DNA from 3 places in the Brevibacterium sp. BDJS002 genome. Region 3 is predicted to be linked to each of the others. Evidence: riboswitches for the same ligand, from Rfam matches in the RefSeq annotation. Region 3 holds a riboswitch; each other region holds the start of a gene.
What was found. A riboswitch is a leader RNA that binds a small molecule or an ion and turns the genes downstream of it on or off. The one in region 3 is predicted to bind thiamine pyrophosphate.
Positions count from the first base shown of each region.

Region 1 (7,517 bases), 2.0 Mb from region 3:
CTGCGCAGCCTGGACGACGGAACGCTGGGGCGAGAGGTCGTCGGCGGGCGGATCCGCTTCCACGAGAGCATCCGCTCGGCGCTGATGCGCCATGCGGAGAATGACCTCGGACCGATGGCACTGCCAGTCATCCCACCTGCGATCGCACCGTTCCACATCGCCGAGTACTTTCCCACCGAAGGCTCGTCACTCCTCCACGATCCCCGCCAGCATGCGATCTCAATGTGCTTCATCCTCGAAGTCCGCGGCGAGTGCACTCCTCGCGCGGATGCGCTGAGCCTCGATTGGCTGACACCGGAGGAGACGCTGCGCTCCGACATCGTCGGCGAGATGTGCCACGGCCAGGAGCACATCCTCCGCTACGCGCTGGCTCATATGGGCTTCGCGATCTGAAAGGTTTTCTACATTCCGTAGAAGAACCTTGGTAGACTGAGTCCACGAGGACGGTTCTGATGACGGGGCCATCGTCCTCGTCCGGGTACAGTCGGCCCCACGGGAGGTCTGCCATGACTGCCGAGAACCGCTCCGCTGACCAGACATCGACCAACCTCGGAATCCTCGTCGGCTACGACGGCTCCGAACTCGCCGCGCGCGCCCTCGAATACGGAGCAGCCGAGGCCACGCGTCGCAAAGCCCCTCTCACCGTCGTCGCCGCTTATACCGTTCCCGCGATGATCTATCCGAACATCGCATCAATGCCGGAGGAGAACGAGGAGGAAGCGGCACTTCGGGCGGTCGAGAAGCGCCTCGGCGAGGCAGCCGGACTCCTGCGAGACCATGCGGGCAAGGTCTCCTACCGGGCCGATCAGGGCGACGCAGCCGGGGTGCTGAGGGATCTGAGCGCCCACGCCCGGACCGTGGTCGTGGGAGCCAGAGGCCGGGGCGGATTCATGGGCCGAATTCTCGGCTCGGTGTCTACGGCACTGTCCGCCCATTCCCACTGCCCGACGATCGTCGTCCCGGACCACCGCACGGAGCCGGACGGTGCGCGCGTGGTCGTCGCAGTCGACGGCTCAGACGCTGGGCGACTGGCGATGTTCACCGCTGCCGAAGTCGCCAACTCGCGAAATGCCGCACTCGACATCGTCTCCGTCCTCCCGGCCGGAGACGAGTGGCTCTACTGGTACCCCGAACTCGAGCTGAGCGCCGAGGTCTCCGGACGAAGGAAGAAGCAACTCGAGACAGCGCTCGAGGCCGAAGTCGCGGCAGTGGCCCAGCAGTTCCCCGACCTGCTGGTGAGTGCCGAGGTGCCCATCGGCGACCCTGTCGAGGAACTCCTCGAAGCCACGAAGACCGCACAGCTGACCGTCCTCGGCACTCGCGGGCGAGGAGCAGTCAGAAGTGCACTTCTGGGTTCGGTGTCACGCGGAGTCCTCCATCATGCCGATGGCCCGGTCATGGTCGTTCCGAGCTGAGCCGAGCGCGTCAGCGCAGAGTGGCTCAGCGCCGGCTGCGTCAGCGCAGGCTGCGGCGACGTTTGGACACGAGCAGCAGCACGGCCCCGATGATGACTGCGCCCGCACCGAGGCCGATCGGCAGTCCGAGCTGAGTACCGGTGCGCGGCAGATCGCCGCCGTCCGCAGCTGAATCTGAGTTCGCCGAGGTTGTGCCGGAGTCGGCGGGGGCAGCGGAGGCGGCGTTCGCGTCTGCGCCGTCGGATTCGGTTGTGCCGTCGTTGTCAGTCGTACCTTCAGCCTCAGTCGTGCCGTCGTTGTCAGTCGTGCCGGCAGTCGCAGCGTCAGAATCGGCACGTTCCGAGTCCGAGTCCGAGTCGGACTCAGCTCCGTCCGAGCTGGTGCCCGCATCCGCACTGTTCGAGCCGTCGCTTGAATCAGTGCCGTCGGCCTCCGGTGACGCGCCGTCGGCTTCAGCTGACACGCTGTCCGCTTCGGCTGAAGCACCATCCGCGTCCGCCGAAGCACTGTCGGCGTCTGCCGAGGAACCGTCGGAGCTTGCTGCAGCGTCTTCTGCGTCAGCGTCTGCTCCGGCGTCGGTTCCCGGCTCGGGTGCGTCATCGCCGGAGCGGGTGATCTCGACATCGTCGATCTTCTCGGACGCCGCCTGTGCTTCAGCCTGCTGCGCGCCTTCTGCTGGGACCTCGTAGGTCGTCGCGCGCAGCGCTTCGTCGCTGACCCGCACTCGGGTGAAGGCCGGGATGTCGTTGTGGACGCTCTTGGCCTCCCAATCCAGACCCGGAACATAGTCGTAGAATTTCGATCCCGAGGACGAGGTCAGAGTCAGGTACATCGTCTGCCCTTCCTCCTTCTCCTGCTCGAGACCGGCATCGGAAGACTCGACCTTCTTGCCTTCGGCATCCATGAGGAAGGTCCGGTTGTAGATGTGGTCGTGACCGGACACCACGAGATCGATGTCGTTGCGCGCAGCCACCGGTGGAATCGCCTCACGCAGCCGCTTCACGTCGAGGTCGCTGTTGTGGGTCGCGGTCGAATAGATGGAATGGTGGAACCCGAGGACCGTCCAGCGCGCCTCGTCCCCGTGCTCGGCCACGACCTCATCGATGAACTCCGCATGCTCGTCGGTGTCGGAGTCATTCGAGTTGATATTGATGAACAGAACCCCCGAATCGATGAACCAGTAGTCACCGCCGGACGCAACGAGTCCGCCTTCACCGTGGTCGCTGCTCACGTTCGGGCGGTTGAAGTGCTGCTCATAGGACTTCGAAGCGACATCATGGTTGCCGATCGTCGTCGCCTGCGGAACTTCCTGAGTCGCCTCCGGAGCCAGGTACTGCTCGTACTGCCCCTGGTCACCTGCTGAGTTCACCTGATCGCCCAGAGAGAAGAAGAACCGCGGATCCTGCGCGGTCTCCAGCCCCGAGTTCAAGGTCCTGTCCCAACCAGTCGCGTCATCAGGCTGCCCGCCGCCGGCACCGACCTGCGGGTCACCGAAGACAAGGAATTCGCTGTCGCCGCCGGAACCACCCGTGTCGAACTGCGCCACGGCTGAGTAGCCATCCTCTTCGCTGCCGACCTGGTAGGAGTATTCGGTGTCCGGCTCCAGACCGGTCATGCTCGCATGATTGTAGTGGCGCTTGAGATCGGTCGACAGGCCCGAGTCGCTGGTCTCGGCGCTATGGGCATCCTCGGGCAGAGCCGAGCCCTCAAGCTCCGAGGTTTTAGCCCAGCGGACCTCGCCCTCACCGGAGTTCTCGCTCATCCATGACAGGTTGCGAGCGCTCTCATCCGCCCCGACCTGCAGCACCACATCGGAGATCGCGGACTCCTCGTCCGCCTCTGGCTGCGTCGAGGGCGAGGTCGAGGGCGATTGCGTGGGCTCGGCAGGTGTGAGCCCGGCATGCGCAGGGACAGGTACTGCGACGAGAGCCGCCAGCAGTGCCGAAACGGACAGAATACTCATCGGAGATCTCAGGTGTTGTGCTTTCACCCGAATATTCCTACCCGTCGGTAATGAAAGCTCCGCCGCCGACGTGCGACCGCCGAGTCAACGGCAGGTGAACTTTCCGTAACGAGCTCTGCGCGTCGACTGGGGTACAGTGGTTCTCACGACAGGGGAGCGCCGAAAGGGGCGCTGAGAGTGCAGATGAAGCTGCAGACCCTCGAACCTGATGCGGCTAGCACCGCCGAAGGAAGTCGAGACTCTTCTACCCCTCCTTGATATGAGGAGGCACTATGCCAGAAATGACTGCGCCGGATTCCGCTGTGAAGACCGCGCCCCACTATTCCCAGGTACCGGCGACGAAGCAGTGGCGGGTCGTCGACTACGTTGTCACCGCCGTGCTGGGAATCGGCGTCGGACTCATCTTCTGGGTCCTGGCCCTGAGCTGGAAGGTCCTCGAACTCGGGTTCCAGGCCTTCCCTCCATCGATCGGCCTCATCGCCGGCCTCTGGGTCCTCGCCGGCCCTCTGGCCGGTGCCATTATCCGCAAACCCGGTGCCGCTCTGCTGTGCGAAATGATCGCCGCCATCGTCGAGGCGGTGCTGGGCTCTCACTTCGGAGCCACCGTTCTGCTCTCCGGACTCATCCAAGGCCTCGGCGCCGAACTCATCTTCGCGGCCTTCGGCTATCGCAGGTTCACCCTGTGGGTCACGAGCTTGGCCGGGCTGCTGGCCGCCGCGTTCATGTCCGTGAGCGAGAACATCATGTACAACGCCGAATGGCAGTTCGGCTACCAGGCTGCCTATGCCGTGTGCGCGATCATCTCCGGCATCGTCATCTCCGGCATCGGCGCCTGGTTCGCCTACCGGGCGATCGCGAAGACCGGGGCCCTGAGCGCCTTCGCCTCCGGCCGAGCGCGCTGATGGCCCTGCCGATTCGCGCCCGCGGGTTCTCGTGGCGCCATGCCGACCGTGATGAACCCGCGGTCGGTCCCCTCGATCTGGACATCGCAGCAGGTGAGAAGGTGCTTCTGCTCGGCCCGTCCGGGGCAGGTAAGACCACCCTCCTGCATGCGACCGCCGGAGTTCTGCCTGCCGAGTCGGGTGAGGCAGATGGTCAGCTTCTCATCGGTGACCGTCCACCGGATCCGCGCCGAGGTGAGACCGGGCTGGTCCTCCAGGACCCCGATTCGCAGGTGATCTTCTCCCGGGTCGGTGATGATGTCGCCTTCGGCATGGAGAATCTGGGCCTGCCCGCCGACGTCATCGCCGCTCGCATTCCAACTTCCCTTGCGGCAATGGGCCTGGGTCTCCCCCACGACCATCCCACCGCTGCACTGTCCGGAGGACAGAAGCAGCGTCTGGCGCTGGCAGGAATCCACGCGATGGCACCGCAGGTGATCATCCTCGATGAGCCGACGGCCAATATCGATCCGGACTCCGCCGCCTCCGTTCGGGATGCTGTCCTCGAGACCCAGGCGGCTACCTCGGCGACGATGGTCATCGTCGAACACCGGGTCGGACTGTGGCTCGATCACGTGGACACCGTGATCGTCCTCGGCCCAGCGGGCCTGCTTGCCCAGGGTCCGCCGAGGTCGGTCTTCGGTGATCCTGCGCTCGCCGAGGTGCTGGTTGAGTGTGGGATCTGGGTGCCGGAGACGGCCGGACCCTCCAACCCTGCGGTGCAGCCTGGTGCGGAACCGCTCCCCCACCCCGACGGCGAGGTCGTGCTGACGACTGAGTGCCTCAGTGTGGCTCGCCCCGGCGCGAAGGTTCCCGCGGCGACCGGCCTCGATCTGTCCGTTCGGTCCGGTGAGGCCCTGGGCATCGTCGGCGCCAACGGGGCCGGCAAGTCGACCTTGGCGCTGACCCTGGCCGGCCTCATCCGGGAATTCGAGGGAGAGGTGAGAGCTGTCGGTAATCTGCGGGATGGTGCCAAGCATGCCCGACCCTTCCGGTGGCCCTCAGCGTTTCTGGCTCCTCGCATCGGGATGGTGTTCCAGGAACCCGAACATCAGTTCCTGCGCTCGAGTGTGACCGAGGAGCTGGCCTTGGGACCGCGGCTGGCCGGATGGTCGAGTGCCGAGGTCGACGATCGCGTCGCCGAACTCCTCGAGGTGCTGGGACTTGAGAAGCTCGCCGAGGCCCATCCACAGGGCCTCTCGGGCGGTGAGAAGCGTCGCCTGTCGGTGGCTGCCATGATGGCGCCGCGGCCGCAGGTGCTCGTCGTCGACGAACCGACGTTCGGCCAGGATGCCCTGACCTGGGCCGGTCTGGTCGAGCAGTTCATCGACGTCCTTGCCCGCGGGTCCGCCGTGGTCGCGGTCAGCCACGACCATGCGTTCCTCGACGCCATCGGGGCCAGGCGGGTCGAGTTGAGTCGGAGGACGAAGGCAGGTGAGCGAATTGCGTGAGCACGCGATCGAGCACACCGATCCGGCTGGGCGAGCCACAGTTGCCACGGGCACCGAGGTCGCGGTGCATGATCCCGGCCAGCTCATTCCCTTGGTGCGCACCACGGCACTGGTCAGATGCAATCCGCTGACGAAGATCGCTGTGGCGCTCATCCTCATGGTCGGAACACTGTTGAGCATCGACATGGTCTCGGCGGGAGTCGTCCTGGGGTTCTGCCTGCTCGCACTGCCGACGACGGGGCTGGACCTGATAGCTGCACTCAAGCGTCTGTGGTTCCTGCCTCTCGGCGCACTTCTGGCGGCGTGGGGCACGGCGATTCTGGCAGAGAAGACCGGTGCGGTGGTCATCGACCTCGGTCCGGTCCTGATGACGACGGGTTCTCTCGAGGCAGCGGCCGCGATCTTCCTGCGTGCCTTGGCCTTGGCTATTCCGCTCATCGTCCTGGCCTCCACCATTGATCCTCGTGACCTCGCGGATGTGCTCATCCAGCGGCTGCACCTGCCCGAGGTGGTCGTCGTCTCGGTGCTCGCGGCGAGCCGACTGCTCGGGCTGCTTGTCAGCGAATGGCAGACTTTGGCGATGGCCAGACGGGCCAGGGGCCTCGCCGGGGGTTCGATCGTGCGGCGCACGGGGAGTCTCTTCGCCGGTATCTTCGTGCTGCTGGTGCAGTCGATCCGACGCGGTACCACTTTGGCCATGGCCATGGAGGGCAGGGCGTTCGGTCGTCCCGGACGGACCTGGCGCAGGCGCTCGACCTTCGGCGCCGGGGATGGTGTGGCTGTGACGGTGTCAGTGGCCGTCTGCGTTCTCGCGATCGTGGCCGCGCATGCGTTCGGTACGTGGAATCCGATCGTCGGCGGCTGAGGCACTGAAGGTCCCGCCAGCCACAGGCGATCGCATACTCAGAGCTGCCCGAGGAGCTCCTTGAGCGCGGCTCGCCGCTCCTCGAGGGCCTCGGTGCTGGGCAGCTTCGACGCGGTGAGCACCAGCATCGTCCTGCCTTCGTCCTTCGGTTCGGCCGCGGCCTCGAACTTGGTTCCGTCCTCGAGATTCGCCCGCCAGAAGGAACGCTTCTCAGTCGTCGAGGTGCGCGCCTCACCGTCGAGAGCCACGCCTGCCAGCGTTCCCTCGTCGATGAGGAAGGCGAAGCGGGTGATGACATCGTCTCGCGTACCGGTCACGGTGCGCGAGACTGCGACGTCGAAGGTTCCGTCGGCGCGCTGGCCCGGCACACGTCTGCCGATCTCCTGCTCATAGGCCACGACCGCGCCTTGGACCCACCACCCGTGTTTTTCTACGACCCCGTCGAACTGCGGGTAGAGGGCGTCGGCGAGTTCCTTGTGACTCGCCGACGCTCCCCCAGCCGCTTCGAGGCGGGCCCGAGTGTCAGCCCAGGGTTCGCCGAGGGCTTTCTCGATCGCCTGCACATTCATCGCTTTGGTTGCCATGGGAGAAGTCTAGGCAACCCAGACCCATTTCAACAGGGTCGTCGCAATGCAGGCGGTGAGAGGAAGGTGCCGATCAGTCGATCTGGAGTTCGCCCATTTCGTCCCAGCCTTCGCCGTCGATCTTGCGCGAGATGATCTTCGGCGTCGATGCCAGGTGGGGGCGCATGGCTTCGAGTCCGGCGGCGAAGTGATCGCTCTTGACGTGAGGTTCTGCCCCTTCGTCGGTGAATGCTTCGACGAGGACGAACTCGTTGTCCTTCTCCAGGCTCTTGGACCATTCGAACCACAGGTTGCCCGG
Region 1 is NZ_CP116392.1:1,190,009-1,197,525, reverse strand. It holds gene PGC08_RS05545 (DUF4916 domain-containing protein) at 1-393, shown strand, start outside; gene PGC08_RS05540 (universal stress protein) at 507-1,415, shown strand; gene PGC08_RS05535 (FN3 domain-containing metallophosphoesterase family protein) at 1,456-3,378, opposite strand; TPP riboswitch at 3,519-3,627, shown strand; gene PGC08_RS05530 (ECF transporter S component) at 3,660-4,280, shown strand; gene PGC08_RS05525 (ABC transporter ATP-binding protein) at 4,280-5,770, shown strand; gene PGC08_RS05520 (energy-coupling factor transporter transmembrane component T family protein) at 5,754-6,635, shown strand; gene PGC08_RS05515 (hypothetical protein) at 6,674-7,219, opposite strand; gene PGC08_RS05510 (putative quinol monooxygenase) at 7,293-7,517, opposite strand, start outside.
Region 1: linked by a shared signal. The riboswitch ahead of PGC08_RS05530 (ECF transporter S component) and the one ahead of thiM (hydroxyethylthiazole kinase) in region 3 are both predicted to bind thiamine pyrophosphate.

Region 2 (7,517 bases), 1.4 Mb from region 3:
CCTCCAGGTGCACTCGTCACCTATCCCGGCGCGAGGAACACCGATCCGCCTCTAGCGGAAATGGGCATCGAACTTCCCGGATCCATCTACTTCGCCGGCAGCTCCACCGTGTGGGGCGGCGGAATGGCCTTCTATGACCATCAGGTCCCAGGCCCCACACCGGCAAAGGCGTATCTCATCACCGCCGAGCAGTTCGCCGATGTCGCCGATCAGGAGATGAACCGCCCACCGTCATCCACGAATCCGCTGGAGACTTTGGCCAGCGAACTTCCCGTCGACTCCGCCCATTCGGTGGGACCGGGCAAGTACGAGACGCTCCTCGTCCTCGACCGCAAGGGCTCGATCCCGCTGGTGACGTTTACGGCCCCGCACGGATCCGAGGCAGTCCCCCACACCGTTCCCAACGAACCGTATCTGACGATGCTGCGCCTCGGCGCAGAGGAGGTCAGGTCCGTGACGACGCTCAGTTCAGCCTCGGAGCTCAACTTTGAATCGGAGCTCAGTTCAGCGTCGGAGCTCAGCTCTGCCGCAGCGACTCCCCAGCCCGCAGCTGCACGAGTGTGAGGTCGAGCAGCGGCGTCGCCACAGACAGATCCGCTGCCGTTCTCGCAAGGTGTCCGAGGATGTGCTCGGTTTCGCTGGGCAGGCCCGAAGTCACGTCACGGTAGAGCGATGAGGTGAACGACGAGCCCTCGGCGGTGAGCATGGACAAGGTCATCTCCCTGGCCTTGGCCGAGACCGGGTGTCCGCCCGCAGCCGCGACGGCCTCGAGCTCGTCGACGATCCGAACAATGTGCGCATGCCCTCCGGCCGCCATGATCGCCCCGACGGGTGCCCGGAACAGGCAGGTGACGACCCCGGCTGCGGCGATGAAGATCCACTTCTCCCACAGGGCGTCGGTGATGTTGTCCAGAATCTGCAACTTAAAGCCGGGAACATCGAGGGCCTGGGCGATGGAATCCGGGACGCCCGTTCCGTCGAGATCGCCGATGGTCATAACGGCGAGGTCCGTCATCTGGTGGACGGCACCGTCCATGATCGTCCCGACGATCTTGACCAGACCGCCCAGCACCTGGCCGGGGAACTCCTCGACCAATCGCTCGATCTGAGCCATGCCGTTGAGGAACGGAATGATGAGGGTGTCCTCCCCCACTGCGGGTCTGATGTCGTCGATGATCGACTCCAGACCGTTGGCCTTGACCGCGACGATCACCAGGTCGAAAGACGTCGAACTCGAGCCGTTGGCAGTGGCGAGTTCGGCTGCGGTGAGGACGGGGATGTGGTTCGTCCGGTCCTCCCCGGGTGCAACGAATCGCAGACCGTTGGCCCTCATCGTCTGTGCTCGGGCCTCGCGGACGAAGAATGTGACATCGCGTCCTGCTTCGAACAGGCGGGTGCCGAACGCTCCGCCGGTTGCGCCGGCTCCGGCAATGAGTATCTTCACTGTGTGCTCTCCCATGTCAGATGGATTCCGTGGCGTTTGCGTTGTGCGCTGTCACAATGCCTGTTTGAGTTCCGTAGCTGCCGCCGCGGGGTCATCTGCTGCGGTCACTGCGCGGACGACGACGATGCGCTGTGCTCCGGTGGCCTGGACTTCCGCCTGCCGCTCACCAGCGGAGATCCCACCGATTGCAAACCAGGGTTTGGCTGCGGTGGTGGCGAGCGCACGCAGGGGTTCGACTCCGATGGCGGCCCGGCCGGGTTTGGTGGGGGTCTCCCACACGGGGCCGAGACAGAAATAGTCGATCTCGGGGTCCGCCTCGGCGGCGTGGGCCTGTTCGATGGAGTGTGTCGAGCGGCCCAGGATCACGTCGGGGCCGAGGACCGTGCGTGCCTGTTCGCTGGTGAGGTCGCCCTGGCCGATGTGGAAGACGTCGGCGCCGACGAGGAGGGCCACATCGGCACGGTCGTTGACGGAGAACAGCTTCCCGTGACGGTGGGCTGCCTCCCTGAGGACTTCGAGTGCTTCGATCTCAGCGCGGGCTTCGAGGCCCTTGTCGCGCAGCTGGATGATGTCGACGCCACCGGCATAGGCGGCATCAAGGAACTCGGGGAGATCGCCCTGCGCGCTGCGGGAATCGGTGCAGACATAGAGCCTGGACGCGTGAAGCCGGTCCAGTCGTGCGGCTCTGTCTGTGTCGTGGACTGCGGCGTCCATTGTCATATCTGCGGCCATGCTCCTAGAGTAGAGGAGTTCGCGGGAGCCTCATAAAGGGGGCTGAGAGGGCTTTGTGCCGACCGTTCAACCTGATGCGGATCATGCCGCCGGAGGGAGAAGCACGTGCACGTCATTGTTGTGGGGGCCGGGATCATCGGCTTGTCCACTGCCTGGAATCTGCGCCGTCGCGGCGTCAGCGTCACCATCATCGATCCGGCTCCCGCCATGGGTGCCTCCCATGCTGCGGCGGGGATGCTGGCTCCGGCCGCCGAGGTGGTGTGGGGGCAGTCTCCCCTGTACCCGCTGATGCGTGCCTCAGCAGACCTGTACCCGGACTTCGCCGCCGAGCTGGCTGCCGCGTCTGGCCATGATCTGGGGTATTCGAGCGCCGAGACCTTTGTGTGTGCCGGTGACCGGGCCGATCTCGCCTCTCTGCGCGAACTCATCGACCTGCAGCGCGCAGCCGGTTTCGACGTCTCCCTCGTTCCCGGGTCAAGAGCCAGGGATCTGGAACCGGCGCTCTCACCCGGGGTATGCGGTGCGGTCACCATTCCCGGGGATCATTCGATCGATCCCCGTCGACTCACTGGTGCACTGCTGGCCGTCCTCGGTGACTCCGTTGTCCGTGCCCGAGTGACCGGTCTGCTCTCTCAGGCGGATCGGACCGTCGGTGTCGAACTCGAGGATGGGACGAGACTGCAGGCCGATCAGGTCGTCGTGGCCGCGGGCGGTTCCTGCAACGACATCTCCGGAGTTCCCGCGCTGCCCCTGCGCCAGGTATGGGGCGAGGTGATCAGACTGCGGGCGCCCGAGACTCTGACCCCGCTTCTCACACGCACGATCCGTGGGCTGGTCAAAGGTCGGCCCGTCTACGTTGTGCCTCGTCCCGACGGTGAACTCGTCCTCGGTGCCACGAGTCGTGAGGACGGTCGGTCCGGGATCAACGCCGGAGGCGTCCACCAGCTGCTGCGCGACGCCGAACGTCTCGTCCCTGCAATCCTCGAGGCCGAGATCACCGACATCACCACCCGCGCCAGGCCGGGCTCACCCGATGACGTGCCGATCATCGGGCGCATCGATCCCGGCTGTGTGGTGTCCACCGGCTTCTTCCGACATGGCATCCTCCTCGCTCCTCTGGGGGCGAACCTCACCGCCGACCTCGCGCGCGAGACCGGAACCCTGACGAGACCGACGGAGACACTCGCCGCGGTGACGCCCGACCGATTCGCCGAAGCCGCTCATGCTCAGCACCTCCAGACCACACCGACCGAAATGTTTCAGCAACCGACAGGGAGTCAACTGTGACCGACACGATCAGCATCACGCTCAACGGCGAGCGCCATGAACTCGCCCGTCCCACCACGGCCAGGGACCTCGTCTCCGGTCTCGTTGACAAGGACATCACCGTCGATGGCACACCCGTCGACGGCAGTCGTCTGGGCATAGCGCTCGCCGTTGACGGTGAAGTGATCAGGCGCGGGAAGTGGTCTGACTTCACCTTGGCCGAGGGGCACAGTGTCGACATCGTCACCGCTGTGCAGGGAGGCTGACATGAGTTGGAACGTCGACGAGGTGACCCTGAACTCCCGACTGGTCATGGGCACCGGGGGTGCCAGTTCGCTGAGCATCCTCGAACAGGCTCTGGAAGCCTCGGGCACCGAACTGACCACGGTGGCGCTGCGCCGCTATGACGGGACGGCCCGGGACTCGGTGTTCGCCATGCTCAACAGCATGGGCATCCGCATCCTGCCCAACACTGCCGGATGCTATACGGCCCGTGATGCTGTGCTGACTGCCCAGCTGGCCCGGGAGGCACTCGAGACGAACTGGGTGAAGCTCGAGGTCATCGCCGATGAGGAGACTCTGCTGCCGGATCCGGTTGAGCTGTTCAGGGCCGCGGAGGAACTCGTCCTCGACGGGTTTACGGTCTTCGCCTATACGAACGATGATCCGGCGTTGGCTAAGAGGCTCGAGGACGCCGGTGTCGCCGTGGTGATGCCGGCCGGTGCTCCGATCGGCAGCGGATTGGGCATCCTCAACCCCCACAACATCGAGACGATCGTCAACCGTGCCCAGGTGCCGGTGATCCTTGATGCCGGCATCGGCACCGCCTCCGATGCGGCCCTGGCGATGGAGCTCGGCTGCACCGCGGTCCTGTTGGCATCGGCTGTGACTCGGGCACATGATGCGACCGCCATGGCCCGAGCGATGTCCCTGGCCGTTGAGTCCGGTCATCTGGCTGCCCACGCTGGCCGGATTCCGAAGCGTCCGTTGGCCCTGGCCTCGTCGACCTTCGAGGGGATGGTGACTCCGGCATGAGCACCGCGAGCAATCCGGGTCCACTGGTCGCACCGACCGATTCTCTGAGCCCACGGGAACTCGAACGCTACGCCAGGCATCTGAGCCTGCCGGGGATCGGCATCGAGGGGCAGCGGCGACTGCGGGCCGCCTCGGTGCTGGTCATCGGTGCGGGCGGACTGGGAGCACCGGTCCTGCACTACCTGGCCGCGGCGGGGATCGGGTCGATGACGATCATCGACGACGATGTGGTCGAGGCCTCGAATCTGCAGCGCCAGGTCCTCCACCGCGATGCCGATATCGGCCGGGCCAAGGTCGATTCCGCCCGTGATGCTCTGCTTCGTCTCGATCCGGAGCTTGCAATCACCGCGATCAGCGAACGGTTAAGTCCTGACAATGCACTTGAGCTGTTTCGCTCCCATGATGTCGTCCTCGACGGAGCCGACAATTTCGCGACCCGCTACCTGTCCAATGATGCCGCCGAGCTCACCGGCACCCCGCTGGTCTGGGGCACGATATTTCGCTTCGCAGGTCAGGTGAGCACGTTCGTCCCCGGGCCTGGGCCGATGCTGCGTGACCTGTTTCCCGATATTCCTGAGGCCGATTCGGTCCCCAACTGCGCTGAGGGAGGGGTGCTCGGGGTTCTGTGCGGCACCGTCGGCTCCGCCATGGCCACGGAGGCCGTGAAACTCATCTGCGGCATCGGCACACCGCTGATCGGTCGTCTGCTGCGCTATGACGCGTTGGAGGCCGACTACTCGACGCTTCGGTTCTCACCGGATCCTGATCGTCCGCCAGTCACCGACCTCGCCGAGGTGGCGGTGGCCTGCGCCGCTGCCGACCAAGGACTAGGGGGCCAGAGTGCGAAGGGCTCAGGTGCCGAGAGTCAGGGCGCGCGACGGGACGATGAGGTCAGCATTGAAGAATATCTGGCCGAGTCCTCCCCTGCCATCCTCATCGATGTGCGTGACGGGTGGGAACGGCAGATCTCGGCCATTCCCGGCTCCGTTCACCTGCCGCTGAGCGTGCTGCAGGTCCAGGGGTGGAAGGCCGTGGAGGCCACGGCTATTCACCAGCCAGACGAGGTCATCTTCCACTGCAAGTCGGGGGCACGGTCTGCTCAGGCCGTGGCGCTGCTCAAGGAGGGTGCGCCGGGGGCCGTGCGTCTGCGTTCGCTGCGCGGTGGCATCGACGCTTGGTCGGCTTCAGGACACAAGACGGTTCAGGCGCCTGGCCAGACCGCAGTGTCCGGCTCTCATCACTCGTGAGTGCATCGACGTCGCCACCGGCCGCAGCAGCCGAATCGACCGCCGACGAGTGGTCACGCACCACACTGAGCTGATCGTGGTGATGGGGCCAGTCTGCTGCAGCGACCATGCGCCGCTCCCCCTCAGATCACCGTCTGCGGAGAACTTCACGAAGTACGGTGCATCGGTTTCCTGAAGTTCGATGCTGAAGCTCAACGTCACGCCGATCGGGCTGTTGACCTGGATGTCGGCTCGGCTTCCGGGGGCGGTCGTGTCATCGATGGGCACAGCCACGGGAAGGCCGGGCCACCATTGCGGCCACGCCTCGATGTCACTGAGCACTGACCACACATCCCGCACAGAGGCATTGACCCTCCACCGATTCTCGAAGTGGAAGGGTGCAGACTCACCGGCCTGCGGTCGGACATGGTGGTGGAGTGAGAGCTGGTGATCGTTCGTCATGGATCCCCTGGTGTTCGTGGATCGACGGGCGCTGATAAACCCGTTCTGACTCGACGGTACTGTGGAGACTGTGATTGAGGAAAGTTTCATCAGCTCCCGCCGACCTTCGCCTCTGGGAGGACGTAAGCCGACGAAGGACGACCTCGCAGAGTTCGCCACCGACGATCCCGATGCCATCGATGATGTCCTGCCCGGGCGTCCGGGAGAGCTGTCGATGCTCATCGTGGGAATCAACCCTGGGCTGTGGACCGCCGCGGTCAATGCGCCCTTTGCCAGACCGGGCAACCGCTTCTGGCCCTCACTGCATCAGGCGGGTCTGACCGATCACCTTGTCGATGCCTCACTGGGCCTTGCCGCCGCAGATGAAGCACAGCTCTTGGCCCGGGGCATCGGGATCACCAACCTCGTCGGTCGGGCCACCGCCAGGGCAGATGAACTGGACAATCAGGAGCTGCGCGACGGGGCGGCCCGATTGGTTCACCGACTCGACGACATCCGCCCCAAGGTGGTCGCGATCGCAGGAATCACCTCGTTCCGAATCGGGTACTCACAGCCCAAGGCCCAACTCGGCTTACAGGACTCGTCACTCATCGAGGGGTGGCCCGAGGACATTCCGCTGCACGTCGTCCCCCAGCCCAGCGGCCTCAATGCCCACTACCAGGTGCCTGATCTGGCCCGAATCTGGCGGCAAGTGTGGGAGAGCATCGAAGCCTGACCGGGCTTACAGCCCAAGCTTGCCGACCGTGGCACGAACGTGGAGCCTCGCTTCTAGTGTGGTGGAGCGAAATGCTCTCGGCAGCGCGCGACATAGGCTTCGAGGCCGCCGATATGGCTGGCATCGATGTCTGTGGCAGGAGCGTCCGACTCGTCATCTGTGTGCCCGGGTGCGCCCACACGCTGGTGGAAGACCGCGTCTCTGCCGCAGATTGTGCACACTGCTGTCAGCTTGAGAACGTCTTCGGCCACGGCCATGAACGTCGGCATCGGTTCGAAGGGATCACCGTCGAACGTCACACTCAGCCCTTCGACAATGACGGTGGCACCGCGTTCGACAAGTTCGAATACGGTCGCCACGAGGTCCGGGCCGAAGAACTGCGCTTCGTCGATGGCGATCAGATCGTAGTCCTCGGCGTGGGCCACCTCCGCGAGGGACTCGACGTCGCCGACGGGCACGGCGGGGATATTGACACCGGTGTGCGAGGTGATCGCCGACAGCGTCGAACGGGTATCAAGAGAGTGGCTGAGGACGAGGACGTTGACCCCGGCGATCTTTGCCCGCCGGACCCGGCGCATGAGCTCCTCAGACTTTCCGGAGAACATGGGGCCGGCAATGACGTCGAGACGACCTGCCT
Region 2 is NZ_CP116392.1:1,795,036-1,802,552, reverse strand. It holds gene PGC08_RS08405 (histone deacetylase) at 1-564, shown strand, start outside; gene PGC08_RS08400 (2-dehydropantoate 2-reductase) at 518-1,444, opposite strand; gene thiE (thiamine phosphate synthase) at 1,496-2,164, opposite strand; TPP riboswitch at 2,188-2,291, shown strand; gene thiO (glycine oxidase ThiO) at 2,282-3,463, shown strand; gene thiS (sulfur carrier protein ThiS) at 3,460-3,708, shown strand; gene PGC08_RS08380 (thiazole synthase) at 3,710-4,477, shown strand; gene moeB (molybdopterin-synthase adenylyltransferase MoeB) at 4,474-5,724, shown strand; gene PGC08_RS08370 (SRPBCC family protein) at 5,662-6,165, opposite strand; gene PGC08_RS08365 (mismatch-specific DNA-glycosylase) at 6,236-6,880, shown strand; gene PGC08_RS08360 (thymidine kinase) at 6,934-7,517, opposite strand, start outside.
Region 2: linked by a shared signal. The riboswitch ahead of thiO (glycine oxidase ThiO) and the one ahead of thiM (hydroxyethylthiazole kinase) in region 3 are both predicted to bind thiamine pyrophosphate.

Region 3 (7,517 bases):
CACGATCTACAAGTCGATCCCACCACAGGCGGAGTTCGCTGCGAAGGCAGCCGTCGCCCTGGCCGGAGGCGAGGAGCCGAAGGCTGGAACAACCTACAAGGACACTCCGACGGACTTCGTCGAAGCCAAGGTCGTCACAACGGACACCGTCAAGGACATCGTCGGTGATCAGATCAAGGCGGAAGACATCTGCACCAAAGACGTGAAGAAGCTCTGCGAAGACGCCGGCGTCAAGTAGAAATCGGCGAGTAGGAACATATGAATTCTCAACCCACTGATCCGGCGCCCGCGAACTCGCGGGTGCCGGAGACCGGAGCCGAACCAGTCCTCGAGCTGCGCGGGATCAACAAACGATTCGGTGCGGTCCAGGCACTGACCGATATCAACCTGACCATCGGCCGCGGCGAAGTCGTCGGACTCGTCGGCGACAACGGCGCGGGCAAATCCACCCTGGTCAAGGTCATCGCCGGAGTCCACGGCGCCGACGAAGGTGAGATCATCCTGGGCGGGCGGTCCCAGAAATTCGCGGCGCCGAAGGACGCGCAGAAGGCGGGAGTCGCGACAGTCTTCCAGGACCTCTCGCTGTGCGAGAACCTCGACGTCGTCGCCAACCTGTTCCTCGGCCACGAGAAGACCCGCGGCGGTGTTCTCGACGAGGTCACCATGGAGGCCAAATCCTGGGAGCTGCTGCGCAGCCTCTCGGCCAAGATCCCCAGCGTGAGGGTGCCGATCGCGGCTCTCTCCGGCGGACAACGTCAGACGGTCGCGATTGCCAGGTCCCTCCTCGGCGAACCATCGATCGTGATGTTGGACGAGCCGACGGCGGCGCTCGGTGTGGCACAGACCGCCGAGGTGCTCAACCTCATCGAGCGCCTGCGAGAACGCGACCTCGGAGTGCTTTTGGTCAGCCACAACATGGCCGATGTGCAGGCCGTGTGCGACCGCGTCCACGTTCTGCGCTTGGGCAAGGATGCCGGTGACTTCCCCGGTGACGAGCGCACGGACGTGCTGGTCGCCGCGATCACGGGAGCCAACGACAATGTCGTGACTCAGCGAGCGACCCGGAGGGGTGAGCGCCGATGACCCGCAACTCGTTCATCACCGACGAACGCATTTCGAGCGAGGGGTTCTTCGCGACATTCGTGCGTCGAGTCAAGGAGGGCCAGCTCGGCTCATTTCCGGTGATTCTGGCGCTCATCGTCATCGTCATCGTCTTCCAATCGGCGAACAGCAAGTTCATCTCACCGGCCAACCTGGTCAACCTGTCCACGCAGGTCGCGTTCCTCGCGATCCTGGCGTTGGGCATCAACCTGATCCTGCTCCTCGGCGAGATCGACCTGTCGCTGGCGCAATTGGGTGGGCTCTCCGCCTCACTGCTGGGTGTGTTGGTGGTCAGGCAAGGGGTTCCGCCTCTGATCGCACTGGTCATCATGCTGGTATTGGGTCTCGTCGTCGGCGCGATCCAGGGCTGGTTCTTCGCGGTGGTCGGGATACCGGCCTTCGTGGTCACTTTGGCAGGGTTGCTGGCGTTCACCGGGCTGACGTTGACCACTCTGGGCGTGCAGAAGAACCTGTCGATGGCCGACACCTTCGCCTTCGACTTTGCGAGCTTCTACTTCCCGGCGATCTGGGCCTACGTATTCGGGGCAGTCGCCGTCATCGGCTTCGGTGCGGGGATCATCTACTCGAAGCTGCGCCGTCACAACGAGGGACTCGACAGTCCCAGTTGGACCTCGGTGATCGTGCGCATTGCCATCCTCACCGTCGTCGTGTTCGGGTTCCTCATCCTGGTCAACCAGGACTTCGGTCTGGCGATGCCGTTCTTCCTCATGATCGTCATCGCGATCGTCATCGATCTGGTGCTGCGCAAGACCAAGTACGGGCGCTCGATCTACGCGGTCGGCGGCAAGGTCGAAGCCGCCAGACGTGCGGGCATTCGGGTGACTTGGGTGCGCATCAGCGTGTTCATGGCCGCCGGTGTGCTGGCCGCATTGTTCGGCTTCATCAAGACCGGTGTGACGACCAACGCGGGATCGACGCTGGTGAGCACACAGGACCTGCTCAACGCGATCGCCGCAGCGGTCATCGGGGGCACCTCGCTCTTCGGTGGTCGCGGTACAGCCTGGGCAGCCGTACTCGGTGCCCTGGTCGTCGGTGCGATCAACAACGGTCTCTACCTCATCGGCTTCAACTCCGATGCACAGCAGATCATCACCGCGCTCGTCCTGCTCACGGCCGTCGTCATCGACGCACTGAGCCGCCGCGGACAAAGGTACGTCGGACGGGGTTAGCGAACGTCGGGGTTAGCGAGGGTCACGGTTAGTGCCGGTCGCGGTTAGCGCCGGTCGCCCTCTCGCCAAGCAAGCTCATCGAGCGGACCACTGAGCGTCGAAAGTACCAGTTGCAACTGGTGCCCTCGATGATCAGTGGTCCGCTCGATGTGTTGGCATATAGGCGCCGAGGTGGGCCCGGGTTCCGGTTTGCCCTTCTCAGGTTTCCGCTCGCGCTCCTCAGCGTTGCCGCTTCGCCCAACTTCAGACGTGCTGATACAGTCGTGGGCAATGACATGGGGTGCCTGACGTTGATCGCGTGAGGCTGAGAGAACACCCATCGAACCTGATCTGGGCCATACTAGCGAAGGGATCGTCATGGTTGACTTCGACCTGCGTTCTGCCAATGCACGACTGCGTGCGAGCAATCCACTCATCCAATGCATCACGAACACCGTTGTGCAGCAATTCAGCGCCAACGTGCTCCTGGCCGTCGGTGCCGCCCCGGCGATGCTCGACCACGAGGCCGATGCCGCACAGTTCACGCGCATCTCCAGCGGACTGCTGGTCAACTTCGGCACCGCCACGAATCAGCAGTTCCTTGCCGCTGACGCCGCCATCGACGCAGCCAATGAAGACTCCAAGCCGTGGGTCCTCGACCCGGTGAGCATTGGGGCGGTCGACTTCCGGACCACACGAATCCGTCGCGCGGCGAACTCTTCACCCACTGCCATCCGTGGCAACGCCTCCGAGATCGCGGCACTGGCCGGAGTGGGCCTGGGTGGTCGGGGAGTGGACTCCACCGACGAGGTTGATGCGGTGATTCCGGCCGCGGCCGAACTGGCCAAGTCCACCGGAGCAATCGTTGCCGTCTCAGGTCCCAAGGACGCGATCGTCGCTCACTTCGACGGGGCCGACCATGTCGCCCGCCTCGATGGGGGACACTCCTTTATGCCGCTGGTCATCGGCACCGGATGCTCTCTCGGCGCAGTCACCGCCGCGTATCTCGTGGGCGCAACGACCGCCTCGGCGAGGTTCGAGGCCGTGGTCGCAGCCCACGCTCACTTCAAGGTCGCCGGTGAGACCGCCGCCGAGGGTGCACGCGGACCCGGCAGCTTCTCCGTGAACTTCCTCGATGCGCTGCACACGATCACGGGTGATGATCTGGCTGGGGTCCACGTCGAATCAGACAGGGTCGAATCAAGTGCGATCGACGCCGAGGCGATCGACGGAGCACAGTCATGAGCGCCTCGTCTCCCGAGGCGAACACCCGCCTGGCCGGAATCGACGCTCGGCTCTACCTCGTCACCGATTCGGCACAGTGCCGCGAAGCTGGACGCAGCGTCGCCGATACCGTCCGCGAGGCTGTGGGCGGGGGAGTGGGGATCGTGCAAGTCCGCGACAAGGACATCGACGACGATGCGTTCTACACGTTGACTCGTGAGGTCATCGCAGCCGTCGACAGCGTTCTGGTCGACACGAACCGTCGTGTCCCCATCGTCCTCAACGACCGAGTCGCGGTCGCCCAGCGACTCCTCGCCGAGGGAGTAGAAGTCCACATTCACGTCGGACAGTCCGACACCCCGGTCGAAGAAGTACGCGAACTCATCGGCCCAGAACCGCTGCTCGGGCTGTCGGCGGCCAACAGCACCGAATTCGTAGCCGCCCGGGAATCCGGCGTCGTCGACCTCGTCGGCATCGGGCCCGTCTACGACACCACGACGAAAACCGACGCACCCGACGGGATCGGGCCCGACCGCCTCGGCGAGCTTGTGGGTGAAGCGGGACTTCCCGCGGTTGCCATCGGAGGGATCAGCACCGATCGTGCCGCCGAACTGAGGGGCCGCGGTCTGCTCGGGATCTGTGTGGTCTCTGCCATCTGCCGCGCCGAGGATCCGCGTGCCGCAGCCGAAGAACTGCTCGCGGAATTCGGCGTCGGACTCGCGGAGGCAGCTCAGTGACCACACGGCCACCCATCGCACTGTCCATCGCAGGCACCGACCCCAGTGGGGGAGCCGGCATCCACGCCGACCTCAAGACCTTCACGGCCCGCGGGGTGCTGGGCACCACGGCCATCACCGCTCTGGTCGCGCAGAACACGCACGGCGTTTCGCGGGTCTATGGAATCGACGATGACTTCGTCTCCGACCAGCTCGACAGTGTGCTCAACGATATGCCCGTCGATGCCACGAAATCGGGGATGCTCGGCTCACGCTCCCTCGTCGAACTCGTCGTCGCACGAGCGGCCCAGGGCCAGCTGGGCTTCTACACCGTGGACCCGGTCATGGTCGCGACGTCCGGGCACCGCCTCCTCGAGGTCGATGCCGTGACCGCCGTCCGCGATCATCTGCTCCCGGTTTCCGACCTCATCACCCCGAACCTGCCCGAAGCTGCGCTGCTGGTCGGCGACGACGAGCCCGTGGCGAAGAACCCGCAGGAGATGTTGGTCCAGGCCAGACAGCTCGTCCACCGCGGACCGCGCGCGGTGCTGCTCAAGGGTGGGCACGCGATCGAGGGCGATGTCGCCGACGTTCTCGTCACCGCAGAAGGCACGGTCACTGAGTTCACCCACCCACGAGTGGAGACACCGAATACGCACGGAACCGGGTGCACATTGTCGGCCGCGATCACCGCCGAGGTGGCCGTGCTCAAGCGTGCACGTGCAGTTGACGATGTGAGCTCGGATCTCCTCCACGAAGCCGTCGACAATGCCCTGAACTATCTGGCTCGGGCGCTGAAGTCCGCCGCGAACTGGCAGGTCAGCTTCGATCCGAAGGGCGCTCACGGACCCGTCGACCACCAGGTCGACATCGTCCGCCGTTAGAACAACCAGTCACACACCCGGATGGGCTTGCCATCCGAATACCGCTCAAAGACGCTGTGGGACCGCCGAGGTCCCCTGAACAAGGGAGATATCAATGACGACAGACTTTTCCGCAGGCCCCCAGACCACTCAGCTGTGGGACCGTGTCCGCCCGATCGTCGAACAGATCGAGCGCCTGCCCTTCCTCGGCCAGCTCGCCGAGGGCAGCCTCGATGTGAAGGCCTTCACGAACTACATCATCCAAGACGGCATCTACCTCACCGGTTACGCGAAGGCGATGTCCTTCCTCGCCGCCGGAGCCAACGACCGGGACGAAGCACGATTCTGGGCCAGTTCGGCAGCCGAGGCCATCAGTGTGGAAGAGGAGATGCACGGTGAGCTGCTCGCCGATTCTCGCCTGGCCGCGTCCCACGATGAACTCGTCAGCAGCGGAGCCGGTTTCAAGGCCTCACCCACCACCTTGGGCTACGTGTCCTACCTCGTGGCCACCGCTGCCAGCCGCTCCTATGGCGAAGGCGTGGCCGGAGTGCTGCCGTGCTTCTGGGTCTACGCACACATGGGCAAGGTCCTCGTCGAACGGGCCGGCCAGATGAGTGCTGACCACCCCTACCGCACCTGGGTCCAGACCTACGACTCACCTGAATTCGATGAGTCGACCCGGCAGGCCGTGCAGCTGCTTGAGCAGGAACTCACCAATGCCCCCGCCGAAGTGGCCGCAAGAATGCGTGCCACGTTCGAGCAGGCCTGTGTGTACGAACTTCACTTCTGGGCCTCTGCCCATGCGCTCCAAGGCTGGGATGCAGGAGTGTTCGTGCCGCAGAGTTGAGCACTAGTCGTCGGTGACGTCTGGCTTGAGACGGCGGAGGAGATTCCACAGTGCGATTGCGACGATGGCAAGGAAGATGCCGGTCGGGAGGAAGACAAGGGGTTCCGGCCACGATCTGCCTAACCCGACGCTGAGCGTCTGCACAAGAGACAAGGCGAACAGCAGAGCGCAGGCACCAGCGGTGATTCGCATGAACTCCATCAGACAGTCGAAGAGATAGACGCGTTCGCCGCGTTGTATCCAGTACTCCTTGTGCGGAATGTTGACGAGGCTGAGCGGCATCTTCTCAAAGATCGAGCGAATTGAGAGCAGCACCGAGAGTCCCACTCCCAAAGGAACGAGCCACGCGAATACCTCACCCTTCGACGCCCAGTCGTCAGGTTGACCGTTTGCCCCGAAATGGCTCGGCACCTGGTCGGGTGCATTGAACCAAACCCAGAACGCGGTAGAGATGAGCACCGCCAGGGACGCCGCTGCGAAGATCAACGCAGCGGTTCCAGGGCGCCGGCTCGGATTCGGTCTCGTTGAGGAAGGCACATTGCCAGGCTATCCGGTGCCCGGTGCCAAGTGTCGGGTGCCCGATAGCCTGGTGCCCGGTGTCGGGAGAGATCAGGCCGGATGGCTCCCTGATGGACCGCTTCTGCCCGGAGGCGTGGGGCCCAATGAGCCCATCGCATGCCAACCGCGACGCAGGGTGGTCCACAGGAGCACATGGTCGACTTCTATCAGGGGGACTCGGTCGTGTCGCGGACAGGCAAAACGTCCGACGAAGAACACGACGGTAGCGAAACACATACCCATGATGAATAGAATCAGCAGATCCATGACGGCCTCCTCACACCCGTATCGAATGCATGTCTCCATTTTCCTCCCGGCCCGAAAAGAAAGATAGGTCCACCTGGCAACAAGTGGCCTGCATGCCATTTCCGGTTCCGCGCGTGTGAATGCTCGCGAGTGAATGCCTGTGAGGGGACGGAGCCGCAACCGTCTCCGCCCGACCAGGCCGGAGACGACCTTGGGGCATTGGTAGTGCCGCGTTCGATGGGAGGGATGCTGACCTGGGGCGTTGCAAACATCCCAAGATTTATGGGCCATCAATAGGTACAAGAATCAAATCATGATCGAACAAGATTAGAAAAAGAAGGTGCAAATGGTCAAAATAAATGTATAATTGAAAGAAGAGCAACGACGATGTTGGCGAATGGACTTCAGTACCATGACTCTCACCCCCGACCGCACCCCAGGAAACCCGGAAAAGCGTGACCCACGCTCTGATTCCAGTGATGCCGCCACGGGTCCAGACGCAGCTGATGTGTCTTCTGATGATGAGCTGACGTTGTTCGACCAGCTCAAAGACTCCAACCTCGACCTCACCGGTCACCCCCTCGCCAAAACCTTCGAAGCACTCGCGCCTGTACCCACCGGTGAACCCGATACGGCGAACGAGGCCGTAGAGCCAACAGCCGAGGGTGCGGAATCCACCGATGATGGCGCGACCGGCGACGTTCATGAAGCGGTGCCCGAAGACGCTCATGAAGCAGCGCCCGGCGATGACTCCGCCGTGGCCAGCACCGCACCGGCAGCCGATGGTTCAGGT
Region 3 is NZ_CP116392.1:3,198,770-3,206,286, reverse strand. It holds gene PGC08_RS14955 (substrate-binding domain-containing protein) at 1-238, shown strand, start outside; gene PGC08_RS14950 (ATP-binding cassette domain-containing protein) at 259-1,083, shown strand; gene PGC08_RS14945 (sugar ABC transporter permease) at 1,080-2,291, shown strand; TPP riboswitch at 2,558-2,661, shown strand; gene thiM (hydroxyethylthiazole kinase) at 2,649-3,515, shown strand; gene thiE (thiamine phosphate synthase) at 3,512-4,231, shown strand; gene thiD (bifunctional hydroxymethylpyrimidine kinase/phosphomethylpyrimidine kinase) at 4,228-5,094, shown strand; gene PGC08_RS14925 (TenA family protein) at 5,189-5,920, shown strand; gene PGC08_RS14920 (DUF1648 domain-containing protein) at 5,924-6,457, opposite strand; gene PGC08_RS14915 (DUF222 domain-containing protein) at 7,137-7,517, shown strand, end outside.